Linked DNA regions of Methylosinus trichosporium OB3b. The protein of the gene in region 2 interacts with the protein of the main gene of each other region in a pairwise test. Links are inferred from orthologs where the notes say so. Each region holds a gene or a part of one and is shown on either strand. Other genes may lie near its edges.

The links.
Region 1: the proteins of CQW49_RS20745 (region 2) and CQW49_RS01670 interact in binary tests that used the Escherichia coli proteins (3 or more experiments, as listed by UniProt). The link is inferred for Methylosinus trichosporium OB3b from one-to-one orthologs.

What each region holds. Positions count from the first base shown.
Region 1 is NZ_CP023737.1:338,384-344,270, reverse strand. Bases 2,601-5,596 are described here. They hold CQW49_RS01670 (two-component system sensor histidine kinase NtrB), read left to right. Parts: upstream 2,601-3,481; coding sequence 3,482-4,711; downstream 4,712-5,596. Other genes in these bases: ntrC (nitrogen regulation protein NR(I)), read left to right, coding at 4,737-5,596; dusB (tRNA dihydrouridine synthase DusB), read left to right, coding at 2,601-3,420. Also shown: CQW49_RS01685 (methyl-accepting chemotaxis protein), read right to left, coding at 1-936; CQW49_RS01680 (bifunctional 2-C-methyl-D-erythritol 4-phosphate cytidylyltransferase/2-C-methyl-D-erythritol 2,4-cyclodiphosphate synthase), read right to left, coding at 1,061-2,266; more of dusB, read left to right, coding at 2,425-2,600; more of ntrC, read left to right, coding at 5,597-5,887.
Region 2 is NZ_CP023737.1:4,370,785-4,378,390, forward strand. What follows is about bases 1-2,874. They hold CQW49_RS20745 (P-II family nitrogen regulator), read right to left. Parts: upstream 1,670-2,874; coding sequence 1,331-1,669; downstream 1-1,330. Other genes in these bases: glnA (type I glutamate--ammonia ligase), read right to left, coding at 1-1,232; CQW49_RS20750 (glutamine synthetase beta-grasp domain-containing protein), read right to left, coding at 1,984-2,874. Outside these bases: more of CQW49_RS20750, read right to left, coding at 2,875-3,003; sseA (3-mercaptopyruvate sulfurtransferase), read right to left, coding at 3,341-4,195; CQW49_RS20760 (CxxCxxCC domain-containing protein), read left to right, coding at 4,322-4,738; CQW49_RS20765 (DUF3108 domain-containing protein), read left to right, coding at 4,878-5,672; CQW49_RS20770 (IS4 family transposase), read left to right, coding at 5,837-7,183; CQW49_RS20775 (acetoacetate decarboxylase), read left to right, coding at 7,337-7,606. UniProt on the Escherichia coli protein: P-II indirectly controls the transcription of the glutamine synthetase gene (glnA). P-II prevents NR-II-catalyzed conversion of NR-I to NR-I-phosphate, the transcriptional activator of GlnA. When P-II is uridylylated to P-II-UMP, these events are reversed.

The sequences.
Region 1 (5,887 bases), 4.0 Mb from region 2 along the record:
GAAGTCGCCGTATGAGAGCCGCTCGAGCCCGCGCGCGAGCGAGGCGACGACCTTGGCCTGTTCGTCCGCCGTGCGGCGGCGCTCCAATTCGCTCGCTTCATGCAGCTCGGCCGCGAGACGGCGTTGCGTCTCTGCGTCCGCCTCGAGACGGCGCTTCTCCTGCTCCGCCGCCTCGAAGGCGCGCAGCGCCCTCGCCATGTCGCCGATCTCGTCGCGCCTCTCGACAAATGGAATGTCCGCGCCGAAGTCTTGCTCGGACGCCCGCTTCATTGCCAGGGCGATCGTCGCGAGCGGGCCTTGAATCTGCGTCGCGACGATCCAAAACGCGACTCCCAGCGCGATGACCACTGCGGCCGCCGGAACAACGAGCGTCAGCGTTTCGCCGAGGCTTCGCTCGGCTTCTTGCGCCCGGCGGTTGGCGGCGAGGCGCTCCAGCGTCACGCGCGCGAAAGCGTCCATATCGGCGATCATCCGCTCGCGATTGGCGACCGTCGCTTCGTCATTGGCCTGAAGCAGCGCCGCTTTCGGCGAGACACTGAGGCCGAGCTCGATGGTTTCGTTCTGATAGGCGATGAATTCTCGGACCGCGAGCGCGAGCTGCGTCCTCTGACTCTCCGTCAGGCGATGGTCGGCGCGCGACAGGAGCGCGTCGCTCGCCTCGTGCAAGCGAGTCAGCGCCTGTCGCAGTGTATCGAGTTTGCGCCCGAACTCGTTCTTTTCGTCCGCCGAAAAAACCGCATTCGCCGCGATCGCCGCGTGCTGGGTCGCCTGCACGAGGCCTCGCGCCATAGAGGCGAAGTCATAGGCCGCCTCTATCTCCTCTGTTTGTCGAGAGTGGAGGCGCGACTGCAAAACGATGAAAAAGGAGAGGCAAAGAGCGAGAGCGCCGAGCAGCGCGACTACGCCGCCGAGTTTGCGCGTGAGGCTGGATTTCATCGGGTCGAAAGCCGCTTTGAGAGGACGCTCGACCAATGCCCCGCCGCACCTTTCCAAAAAGCTAAGCCAGGAGCACTTAGACCCTTCTTTTTATGTGACAATTTGATGTCGGACCCGGATGTTCTCACATCGGAGGCCGCTCCGGCAATCGCACCGTCGCCAGCGCCAGCGCCGCCATGCCCTCCTGGCGGCCGGTGAAGCCGAGGCGCTCCGTCGTCGTCGCCTTCACCGCGACGCGGGAGACATCCACCTCCATGATCTTGGCGAGGCTCTCGCGGATCGCATCGCGATGTGGGCCGATCTTGGGCGCCTCGCAGACGATGGTGGCGTCGACATGGGCGATGATCCCGCCGCGCTCACGCACGCGCTTCGCCGCATAGGCGAGGAAGATGGACGAGGCGGCGCCCTTCCATTGCGGGTCGGAGGGTGGAAAATGCTTGCCGATGTCGCCATCGGCGAGCGCGCCGAGCAGAGCGTCGGTGATCGCGTGAGCGAGCACATCGGCGTCCGAATGGCCGGCGAGGCCTCGGGAATAAGGCACTGGAACGCCCCCGAGCCAGACCTTGTCTCCGGGGCCGAAAGCGTGGACGTCATAGCCCTGGCCGGTGCGGATGTCGGAGAGATCGCCGAGCACTTGCCTCTGCGCGCGCAAGAAGTCCTCCGCAGTCGTGAGCTTGAAATTGGCCGGATCGCCGGCGAACACGTGCACTTTGTGCCCCGCCGCTTCGGCGACCATGCCGTCGTCGGTGAGCTCCGCCCCGGCGCTGGCGGCGCGATGGGCGGAGAGGATCAGCGGAAAGGCGAAGGATTGCGGCGTCTGGACGCAGCGCAGCGCGGCGCGATCCGGCGTCGCAACGACCACTCCTGCGCCGTCGACCTGCTTTACCGTGTCGGTGAGCGGCAGGCCGGGAACGGCGGCGCCATGGGCGCGCGCGGCGTCGATGGCGCGGGCGACGAGGCCGGCGTCGACAAAGGGCCGGGCCGCGTCATGGATCAGCACGATCTCGGGCGCTTCGGCGAGCGAGGCCAGCGCCTCGAGCCCGTTGCGCGCGCTCTCCCGCCGGCTCGCGCCGCCGAGCGCGGGCGGAAGCAGCCGCGCCTTTGCGCCGGGCGCCAGAAGCGCGACGGCGTCCGCATAGAGCGCGTCGTCGTCGGGGTGAATCACCACCTGCAGCGCCGCCTCTGGCGCGGCCGCGTGCAGCGCCTCCAGCGTGCGCGTCAGAATGCTCTTGCCGAAAAGCGCACGATATTGTTTTGGAAGGCCGTCGCCGGCCCGGGAGCCGCGGCCGCCGGCGACGGTCAGAATTGCGATGGGGGAGGAGACGCTCATGGCCGTTCCTCTCTCGCGTTTTGGCTTTCGCGTCAATTTTCGCTAACGCAAAGAGCGATTTTCGGGGGATGTACTCATTGCGTACGTAAGGCTGTGCATATAGTGTAGGCATGATGAAAACTGATGAAATTATAGGCGAGACCCTGGGAGCCACGCCTTTGCGCATCGGTTCGCTTCATCTTCCCGGGCGCGCTCTGCTCGCGCCGATGGCCGGCGTGACGGACTCCGCCATGCGTCGCATCGCGCTGCGCTTCGGCGCCGCGGCGGCGGTCGGCGAGATGGTCGGCGCGAGCGCGCTGGCACGCGGCGATCTCGAGGCCCGCCAGCGTCTCGACGGCGCCGGGCTCGACGCTCATATCGTCCAGATCGCGGCGCGCGATCCCGCATCGATCGCCGAGACGGCGCGGCGCGCCGAGGCGGCGGGGGCGAAGCTCATCGACATCAACATGGGGTGTCCGTGCAAAAGGGTGACCGGCGGCCTCGCCGGCGCGGCGCTGATGCGCGATCCGGCGCTCGCCGCGTCGCTGGTGCGCGCCGCGGTCGGCGCGGTGACGGTTCCGGTCAGCGTCAAGATGCGGCTCGGCTGGGACGACGCCTCGCGCAATGCGGCCGAGCTGGCGCGCCTCGTCGAGAGCGAGGGCGCAGCGATGGTCACGGTGCACGGACGCACGCGCGCGCAATTTTATGAGGGCAGGGCGGATTGGAGCGCTATCGCCGAGGTGCGGCGGGCGCTGCGCATTCCGCTCGTCGCCAATGGCGACTGTGCGAGCCCTGAAGACGCCGCAGTGATGCTGGAGAGGTCCGGCGCCGATGCGGTGATGATCGGCCGGGCGGCGCTCGGCCGGCCCTGGCTCGTCGGCGAGGTCGCGCATTTTCTGGCTTCCGGCCACCGCAGGCCGGCGCTCAGCCGCGCGGCGCGGCTCGAGGCGGCGCTCGAGCATCTCGACGGCTTGCTCGGTCTGATGGGCGAAGCCGCTGGGCTGCGTCACGCGCGCAAGCATCTCGCAGCCTATGCCGATCACGCGCCGGAGGGCGGCGAGCGGCGGGCGCTGCGGCAGGCGCTCGTCTGCACGACGACCGCCGAGGAGGCCAAGCGCCTGCTCGCGCGGCTGTTCACGGCGGAGGCGCCGCGCGAGGCGGCGCTGGCGGGCTGATCTATCCATTCGTGCGCCGGACCGGCGCCCGTGTCTGCGTTGAGGAGTGCGAGGGGACGACATGACGGCCGAATCCAATCCGCACAAACGCCGGGGCGCTCTTCCGCCTCCGCTCGGGGCGCGCCTCAGAGTGATTTCCGAGGACAATCGCTCCTGCATCCTCGAAGCCTTGCCGAGCATTATTCTCGCCATCCGGCGGGACGGGGTGATCGCCGACGCCAATGCCGCGGCCGAGGCGTTCTTCGAGATCGGCAAGCCGATATTGATCGGCCAGGAGCTCGCCCGCCTGCTCGCTTTCGGCTCGCCGCTGGTGGCGCTGATCGAGCAGGTGCGCGAGCGCGGCGCCGCCATCAACGAATATCGCATCGACCTCGGCCGGCCGGGCGTCGACGGCGACCGCCGCGTCGATGTGCATTGCGCTCCGCTGCCGGACAGCGACGGCGGCGTGCTGGTGGTGCTGCAAGAACGCACCATTGCCGATAAAATAGACAGGCAGCTGACCCATAGGGGGGCGGCGCGGTCGGTTTCGGGGCTCGCCTCCATGCTCGCGCATGAGATCAAGAACCCGCTCTCCGGCATCAGGGGCGCGGCGCAATTGCTGGAGAGCTCGGTCGGCGACGAGGATCGGGCGCTGACGCGGCTCATCTGCGACGAGACCGACCGCATCGTGCGGCTCGTCGATCGGATGGAGGTGTTCTCCGACCAGCGCCCGCCGGAGCGCGACAAGGTCAATATCCACATCGTTCTCGACCATGTGAAGCGCGTGGCGCGCAGCGGCTTCGCCCGTCACATTCGCTTCATCGAGAACTACGATCCCTCGCTCCCGCCGGTGGCGGCCAACCGCGATCAGCTGATTCAGGTGTTCCTCAATCTGGTGAAGAACGCCGCCGAGGCGATCGGCGACGCGGTCGACGGCGAGATCGAGCTGTCGACGGCCTTTCGGCCGGGCGTGAGCCTTCGCACCATGGGCGAGGGACGGCCGGTCGGGCTGCCGCTCGAGTTCTGCGTGCGCGACAACGGCCGCGGCGTGCCGGAGGACATCGCCGCGCATCTGTTCGACCCGTTCGTCACCACCAAATCGTCAGGGAGTGGCCTCGGACTTGCACTAGTCGCCAAGATCGTGAATGACCACGGCGGCATCGTCGAATGCGAATCCCACCCGAGGCGAACCACTTTCCGTATCCTCATGCCCATGTATCGCAAAGACGACCATCGCAAAGACGACGAGCGCCGGACGCGCAAAGGTCCCGCCGAGAAGGAGGGGCGGTCGCCGCAAGACCGCCGTTCATGATGACATTCCGCTGGAGACGATGCCGATGACGCACGGCGAGATATTGGTCGCCGACGACGACGCCGCGATTCGCACGGTCGTAGCGCAGGCGCTTTCGCGCGCCGGCTACGAGGTGCGCACCACGGGCACCGCCGCGACCCTCTGGCGCTGGGTGCAATCGGGGGAGGGCGACCTCGTCGTCACCGATGTCGTGATGCCCGACGAGAACGCCTTCGAGCTTCTGCCGCGCATCAAGAAGCTGCGGCCCGATCTGCCGATCATCGTGATGAGCGCGCAGAACACCTTCATGACCGCGATCCGCGCCTCCGAGCGCGGCGCCTATGATTATCTGCCGAAACCCTTCGATCTGAAGGAGCTCGTCGGCATCGTCGGCCGCGCTATGGCCGAGCCGCGCAAGAAGGGCGAGATCGACGGGCCGGACGAGATGGAGGGCATGCCGCTGGTCGGCCGCTCGCCCGCCATGCAGGAGATCTATCGCTCGCTGGCGCGACTGATGCAGACCGATCTCACCGTGATGATCAACGGCGAATCCGGCACCGGCAAGGAGCTGGTGGCCCGCGCTCTGCATGATTACGGCAAGCGCAAGAAGGGCCCGTTCGTCGCCATCAACATGGCGGCGATCCCGCGCGACCTGATCGAGAGCGAATTGTTCGGCCACGAGAAGGGGTCGTTCACGGGCGCCAATCAGCGCTCGATCGGCCGTTTCGAGCAGGCCGAGGGCGGCACTCTGTTCCTCGACGAGATCGGCGACATGCCGATGGAGGCGCAGACGCGGCTTTTGCGCGTGCTGCAGCAGGGCGAATATACGACCGTCGGCGGCCGCACGCCGATCAAGACCAATGTCCGCATCATCGCCGCCACCAACAAGGATCTGCGCGCGCTGATCCAGCAGGGCCTCTTCCGCGAGGACCTCTATTTCCGTCTCAACGTGGTGCCGTTGCGCCTGCCGCCCTTGCGCGAGCGCACCGAGGATGTTCCCGACCTCGTGCATCATTTCTTCAAGGTCGCGGCGAGCGAGGGGCTGCCGCAGAAATATATCGAGCAGGCGGCGCTCGACCGGATGAAGCGCTACCGCTGGCCCGGCAATATTCGCGAGCTCGAGAATCTGATCCGCCGGCTCGCCGCTCTGCATCCGCAGGAGGTGATCACCGAGGCGGTGGTGGAGCTCGAGCTCGA
Region 2 (7,606 bases):
ACCGTCGGGATCGCCTTCAGCTCCTCCGGCGGCAGGTCGTACAGGTCCTTGTCGGAGGGCTGGCCCGGATCGATCTTGTTGGCGATGCCGTCGAGGCCGGCCATCAGCATGGCCGAGAAGGCGAGATAGGGGTTCGCTGTCGGATCGGGGAAGCGAACCTCGACGCGCTTCGCCTTCGGGCTGGTCGCGAAGGGAATGCGGCAGGAGGCCGAGCGGTTGCGCGACGAATAGGCGAGCAGCACCGGCGCCTCGAAGCCCGGAACCAGGCGCTTATAGGAGTTCGTCGACGGATTGGTGAAGGCGTTCAGCGCCTTGGCGTGCTTGATGATGCCGCCGATATACCACAGGCACTCCTGGGAGAGGCCGGCGTATTTGTCGCCCGCGAACACCGGCTTGCCTTCCTTCCAGATCGACTGGTGGACATGCATGCCCGAGCCATTGTCGCCATAGACCGGCTTCGGCATGAAGGTCGCCGTCTTGCCGTAGGAATGCGCGACCTGATGGATCGCATATTTGTAGATCTGCAGATGGTCGGCGACCTCGACGAGCGTCGCGAACTTCAGGCCGAGCTCGTGCTGGGCGGAGGCGACCTCGTGATGGTGCTTCTCGACTTTTACGCCCATCGACGCCATGGCCGCCAGCATCTCGCCGCGCATGTCCTGGGCGGAGTCGATCGGCGGAACCGGGAAATAGCCGCCCTTGGTGCGCACGCGATGGCCGAGATTGCCACCTTCATAGGCCGTGTCGGAATTGGTCGGCAGCTCGACCGAATCGACGGTGAAGCCGGTGTTGTAGGGATCGGTGGAGAAGCGCACGTCGTCGAAGACGAAGAATTCGGCTTCCGGACCGAAGAAGGAGGTGTCGCCGACGCCGGTCGACTGCAGATAGGCCTGCGCCTTCTTGGCGATGCCGCGCGGGTCGCGGTTGTAGGGCTGGCCGGTGGTCGGCTCGACGACGTCGCAGACGATCGACAGGGTGGAGGCGGCGAAGAACGGATCGGTCGTGACCGTGGAGAGGTCGGGCAGCAGCGTCATGTCGGACTCGTTGATCGCCTTCCAGCCGGCGATGGAGGAGCCGTCGAACATGATGCCTTCGTTCAGCGCATCCTCGTCGACGATCGACACGTCGAAAGTGACATGCTGCCACTTGCCGCGCGGATCCGTAAAGCGGAAATCCACATATTTCACGTCGTTGTCGGCGATCTGCTTGAGAACGTCCTTGGCCGTCGTCATGTCGTGGAGCCTTCAGTTCGATGTGGAGCGTCGAAGCGTATTGCGCGAGCGGGATGATGAAGCCGCAGGGCGCGCCGAGATCGACGGGATGAGCCGGTTCAGATCGCGTCCGCCCCGGTCTCGCCGGTGCGGATTCGGATCGCGCCTTCGACATTGGAGACGAAAATCTTTCCGTCGCCGATGCGGCCCGTCTGCGCGGCTTTGCGGATCGCCTCGATCGCGCGATCGACGGTGTCGTCCGCGAGCACGATCTCGATCTTCACCTTGGGCAGGAAGTCGACCACATATTCCGCGCCGCGATAGAGCTCGGTGTGCCCTTTCTGGCGACCGAAACCCTTCGCCTCGGTGACAGTAATGCCTTGCAGGCCGGCGACTTGCAGCGCCTCTTTTACTTCATCGAGCTTGAAGGGTTTGATGATCGCCTCGATTTTCTTCATTCACCCTTCCCCGCATCGCTCGTGTTCCGAGGCTGCGACGGCTTCCGCCCTCCCGGCCCGGGAACCGAGGGCTAATAGCATCTGCTGCAAAAATGTTCCACGGCTAAAATAGCGCGGACGATCGCAGCCGACGCCCAAAAATGAGGCGTCGGCTGCGGTCGTCGACGTCGAATTCGCGCGAGCGAATGTGCGGAGATCAGAAAAGTCTCAGGGTTTCGCTCGCCTCTTTCAGAAAGCCAGCAGCGGCGCGAAACGACGCGTCGCCGCTCGATCGTCCGGCGTCGGAGCGACGCGCCTCGGTCGCCGAAGCGATCTCAACGTGTCGGCACGGTCGAGATCGTCTTCAGAATCTGCGAGGCGATCTGGTAGGGGTCTCCTTGCGAGTTCGGACGGCGATCTTCCAGATAGCCTCTGTAATCGTTCTTGACGAAGCTGTGCGGCACGCGGATCGAGGCTCCACGATCGGCGACGCCCCAGCTGAATGTGTTGATCGACGCGGTTTCGTGCAGGCCGGTCAAGCGCAGATGATTATCCGGTCCATAGACCGCGATATGCGCGTCCTTAGCCTTCTCGAACGCGCTCATCAGCTGCTCGAAATAGGCTTTGCCGCCGACCTCGCGCAGATAAGCGGTCGAGAAATTGGCGTGCATGCCGGAGCCGTTCCAATCGGTGTTGCCGAGCGGCTTGCAGTGGAACTCGATGTCGATGCCGTATTTCTCGGCGAGGCGCAGCAGGATGTAGCGCGCCACCCACATCTCGTCGGCGGCTTTGCGCGAGCCCTTGCCGAACACCTGGAACTCCCACTGGCCCTTGGCCACCTCGGCGTTGATGCCTTCGTGATTGATGCCGGCCTCGAGGCAGATGTCGAGATGCTCCTCGACGATCTGGCGCGCGATCTCGCCGACGTTCTTATAGCCGACGCCAGTGTAATAGGGCCCCTGCGGCGCCGGGAAGCCGGACTCGGGAAAGCCGAGCGGACGGCCGTTCTTGTAGAAGAAATATTCCTGCTCGAAGCCGAACCAGGCGCCCTCGTCGTCGAGAATGGTGGCGCGCGCGTTGGACGGATGCGGCGTCACGCCGTCCGGCATCATCACCTCGCACATCACCAGCGCGCCATTGGTGCGCGTGCTGTCCGGGAAGACGGAGACGGGCTTCAGCACGCAGTCGGAACTGCGGCCCTCGGCCTGCTGCGTCGAGCTGCCGTCGAAGCCCCAGAGCGGCAGCTCCTCGAGCGTCGGGAAGCGGTCGAAATGTTTGATCTGCGTTTTGCCGCGTAGATTCGGCACCGGCTTATAGCCGTCGAGCCAGAGATACTCGAGCTTGTATTTGGGCATTTGTTACGCCTCCTTCCCTCTGTCGAGGCTCGACGCTGCGCTTTGCGGCTGTTGATCTTCGATGACGGCGGCGGCCGTCGAACGCGCTTTTTGCTACAGCACAGCCCGTGCCATACGCCGATTTTCGGGTGAGGGGGCTCGCGGGCCGCGGGGGTGCGCGGCCGTCTTCGCGCAGCCTGTCACATAATCGTTTGTTTTTGTTTCAGGGGATCGAGCCGTCGTTGCTTTTCGACGGATTGGACGCGCCGCGCCCGCCGCCCGGGCGGCGCCGACAGCGGTGGTCCTTCGCCCGGATTTTCGGCAGGCTCCGCCTCGGACGGCGGCGCCCGGCCTGCGATCAAACCTCGATGACGACGGGGCAATCGCCGCGCGCGCCCCATTCCGACCAGGAGCCGTCATAGACCGTCGCCGGCCGGCGCCCCGTGGCGGCGAGCGCGAGGCTCAGGATCGAGGCGGTGAGGCCCGATCCGCAGCTCGCGATGATCGGGCGGTCGGGGTCGACGCCGGCCCCAGCGAAGGCGCCCTCGAGCGCCGCGCGGTCCTTCAGCCGGCCTTGCTCGACCAGCGCGCCGAAGGGCAGGTTGAGCGCGCCGGGCATATGGCCGGAGCGCAGCCCCGGTCGCGGCTCGGGCGCGAGCCCGCGGAATCGCTCCGACGCGCGCACGTCGACGACCTGCGCCGAGCCGACGGCGAGCGCCTTCTTCACATCCTCGGCGTCGGCGACGAGGCCATGGTCGACGCGGGGCGTGAAATGCCGGGGCTGGCGTGTCGCCGGCCCCTCTTCGAGCGGGCGTCCCTCGGCGATCCAGGCCGGCAGGCCGCCGTCGAGGATCGACACCTCGTTCGCGCCGAACACCTGCAAGGTCCACCACAGGCGCGGCGCCGAGAACAGGCCGACGCTGTCGTAGACGACGGCGCGCATGCCGTCGCCGAAGCCGAGCTTGCGCACCGCCGAGGAGAAGGCCACGGCGTCCGGCAGCATGTGCGGCAGGTCGGTCGAATGATCGGCGATCGCGTCGATGTCGAAGAAGACCGCCCCGGGAATGTGGCCCGCCAGATATTCCGCGTGGGCGTCGCGCCCTGCCGCCGGCATGTGCCAGGAGGCGTCGAGGACGAGGAGGTCCGGGGCGTGCAGGTGCTCGGCGAGCCATTGCGTGGTGACGAACAGGTTCTGCGGATCGGGTCTCGTCATGCTCGTGCTCCTTGGACCATTCGTCCCGGCTCGGCGGCGAAGGCGATGGCGCGGGCGGCGCGATCGTTGTAACCAGTGTAGCAGAACGATTCGATCCACCCAATCGGCGCGCACGCGAAACCTCTCATGCTCGACATTCCCGGCAAGGCCTGCGGTCCCTGCGCCTTCTGCTGCAAGGTTCTCGAGATCGACGAATTCGACAAGCGCGCCGGCGTCTGGTGTGGTCATTGCACGCGCACAAGCGGCTGCGGCGTCTATGCGACGCGCCCGCAAGTGTGTCGCGATTATCAGTGCCGCTGGAAGGAAGAGCGCGAGCTCGGGCCGCCCTTGAGGCCGGACCGGGTGGGGACACTGCTGATGGACGATCCCGACAGCGACGAATATCATGCGGTCTGTGACCCGGAAAAGCCGTTTTCCTGGCGTAATCAGCTCGTATTCAAGCACCTCGTGAGCGAGGCGAAAGCCGGCCGCATCGTCGTCGCCAAAGCGGGTTTGCGCGCCTGGCGCGTCTTCGCCGACGGCAGCTGGCGGGAATGGGTCTGAGCGGCCCGTCCGCCGGATGGGCAGAGCGCCGACGAGACGCTCGCGGTGGTGTTGGTGGCGGATGATTGGATCGATCGCGGATTCCGGCATGGCTCGAGTGTCATTCGTTCTCGTAAGGGCTCGCGGCGCCGTTCGTGGCTTGGCCGCGTCGCTTCTCACACTGGCCGCGGCGGGCCCGGCCTTCGCGGCCGAGACGCTGAAGGCGAATTATTCGTTGAGCCTCATCGGCTTCTCTATCGGCCACGCCTCGGCCCAGGGCGTGTTCGACGGGCGCACCTACCGCATCGATATTTCCATGCGCACCTCGGGGCTCGCCTCGCTGGTCAATGACACGCGCGGGGCCGCCACCGCCGCCGGCGCGCTGGCGCGCGGCGGCCCGCAGCCGTCGCGCTACGCCAACACGACTTCCAACTCCTATGAGACGCGCACCGTGCGCATGGCGCTCGCCGGCAACGCTGTGCGCGCCGTCGAGGTGGAGCCGACTCCCTGGGACATGCCGGTGCGCATTCCGGTGACGGAGGGCAACAAGACCCATATCACCGATCCGGTGAGCGCCCTGCTGATGACCGTGCCGGAGAACGAGCCGCTCACCGGCCCTTCCGCCTGCAATCGCACCATACCGGTTTTCGACGGCGTGACGCGTTTCGACGTGACGCTGCAATATGTCGAGACCCGCATGGTGCAGACGCGCGGCTATGAGGGCCCGGTGTCGGTGTGCGCGGCGCGCTACACGCCGATCTCCGGGCACCGGCCCGACAGCGTCTCGACTCGCTTCATGGCCGAGAACAACGACATCACGGTCTGGCTGGCGCCGATGCCCAACGCCCATATGGTGGTGCCCTACCGATTGGCGCTGCGCACTTCGGCGGGAATGCTGGTGGTCGAGCCGGCGGAATTCCGCCTCGGCGGACGCCGGCAGGCGTCCGAGCAGTGAGGCGATAGGCTGGGGTCGCTGGAATCACGAATAATTTGGAGAGAGGCGCCGGCCCCTCACCTCACCTCACCTCTCCCCGCGAGCCTACGGAGTTCACGGAAGCGATTCCCAAAGCGTTGCATTTGCGCTTCACAGGTCCGAGCGAATCGGATCGGAGGCGGGTCATGGGGTTTGGGGTCGGCGACATTCGTGTCGAGCGCAGCGGCGACTGGCTGATGGAGCAGATCGCGGCGACGGGGTCGCTGACCTTGCGTAAGGTCGGGGCCTCGCGCAGCGGCGAGATGCGCGCCCATCGCTTCCTGTCGTCCGGCTTCGCCTCGGTCGAGGCGATCATGGAGACGCTGGGCGCGCGCACCGCGGAGCGCTGCGCCGGTCGCCGGGTGGTGGCCGCACAGGATACGAGCGAGATCAATTTCGCCGGCCGCTCGGCCAAGCGTCGCGGCCTGGGGCCCGCCGGCAATGGATGCGATCCTGGCTTCTTCATCCATCCGGTGCTGGCCATAGACGCCGATGACGAGGCCGTAGTCGGCCTCGTCGACGCGCGGATCTGGACGCGTCCGCAGACGAAGGCGCCGGCGCGGCGCGGCCGCGCTTTCGAGGACAAGGAATCGGCGCGCTGGCTCGAAGGCTGCGCGAGCGCCGCAGAGCAGCTCGGCGCGGCCGCCGAAGTCACCGTCGTCGGCGACCGCGAGAGCGACATCTTCCAGCTTTTCGCGCGGCGTCCCGAGGGCGTCCATCTCGTCGTGCGCGCCGCCCAGGATCGCCGTATCGAAGGCGGCTCTCTCTTCGAGGCGGCCGCCGCGGCCGCGCCGCTGACGACGACAATGACCAAGGTCGCGCCGCGCGGGCCGGGCGACAAAGGGCGCCTCGCCAGGGTCGAGCTGCGCGCGGTCCGCGTCCGCCTCCTCGCCCCGGCCTCCCTCTCCGCGAAGGAAAAGACGGGCGCGCCGGCTGTCGAGCTGACGCTGGTGGAGGCGCGCGAGATCGAGCCGCCGGAAGGCGTCGCTTCGCTGCTGTGGCGGCTCCTGACCACCCATGCGGCCGAAACCGCCGAACAGGCGCGCGAGATCGTGCGTTGCTATCGCTTGCGCTGGCGGATCGAGCAATTGTTCCGCACCCTCAAAAGCGACGGGCTCGCGCTCGAGGACAGCCAGATCGTCGACGCCGAGCGGTTGATGCGGCTCTCGGCGGTGGCCCTCGGAGCGGCGGCTCGCATCATTCAACTGGTCGACGCGCGCGACGGCGGCCCGCGCTCCTGTGGCGACGTCGTCGACGAGGCCCTGGTCGAGCCGCTCGAGGCGATCGGCAAGACCTTGGAGGGCAAGACGGAACGGCAGAAGAACCCGCATGAGAAGGGCTCGCTCGCATGGCTCGCTTGGATCACAGCCCGTTTGGGAGGCTGGAACTGCTACTACAAGCCGCCCGGCCCCAAGACGATGCGAGACGGATGGAACCGCCTCGCCTCCATGCTCGCCGGATACGCCATCGCAACAGCCAAAGCGTTTCCGTGAATCCCGTAGCCCCGCGAGCGGGGAGAGGAGGCGCCCGGCGCTGTTGGAACGCACGAATGGTTCGGACAGCGGCGCCGTTGATCCCTCCGCGCGATCGTCGTGAAATTGCGCTATCTAGGCGTCTTCGCATCATCCGTTCACGGAGCCTTCGACATGAAGATCGCCGATGTGCGCAGCACCGCCTTCGCCATGCCGCTCACCAATCCCGCTTATCCGCGCGGACCCTATCGCTTCTACAACCGCGAGTTCATCGTCATCACCTACCGCACCGATCGCGCGGCGCTCGAGGCCGTGGTGCCGGAGCCGCTCGAGATCGACGAGCCGATCGTCAAATATGAGTTCATCCGTATGCCGGATTCGACCGGCTTCGGCGATTATACCGAGACGGGGCAGGTGATCCCGGTCACCTACAAGGGCGAGAAG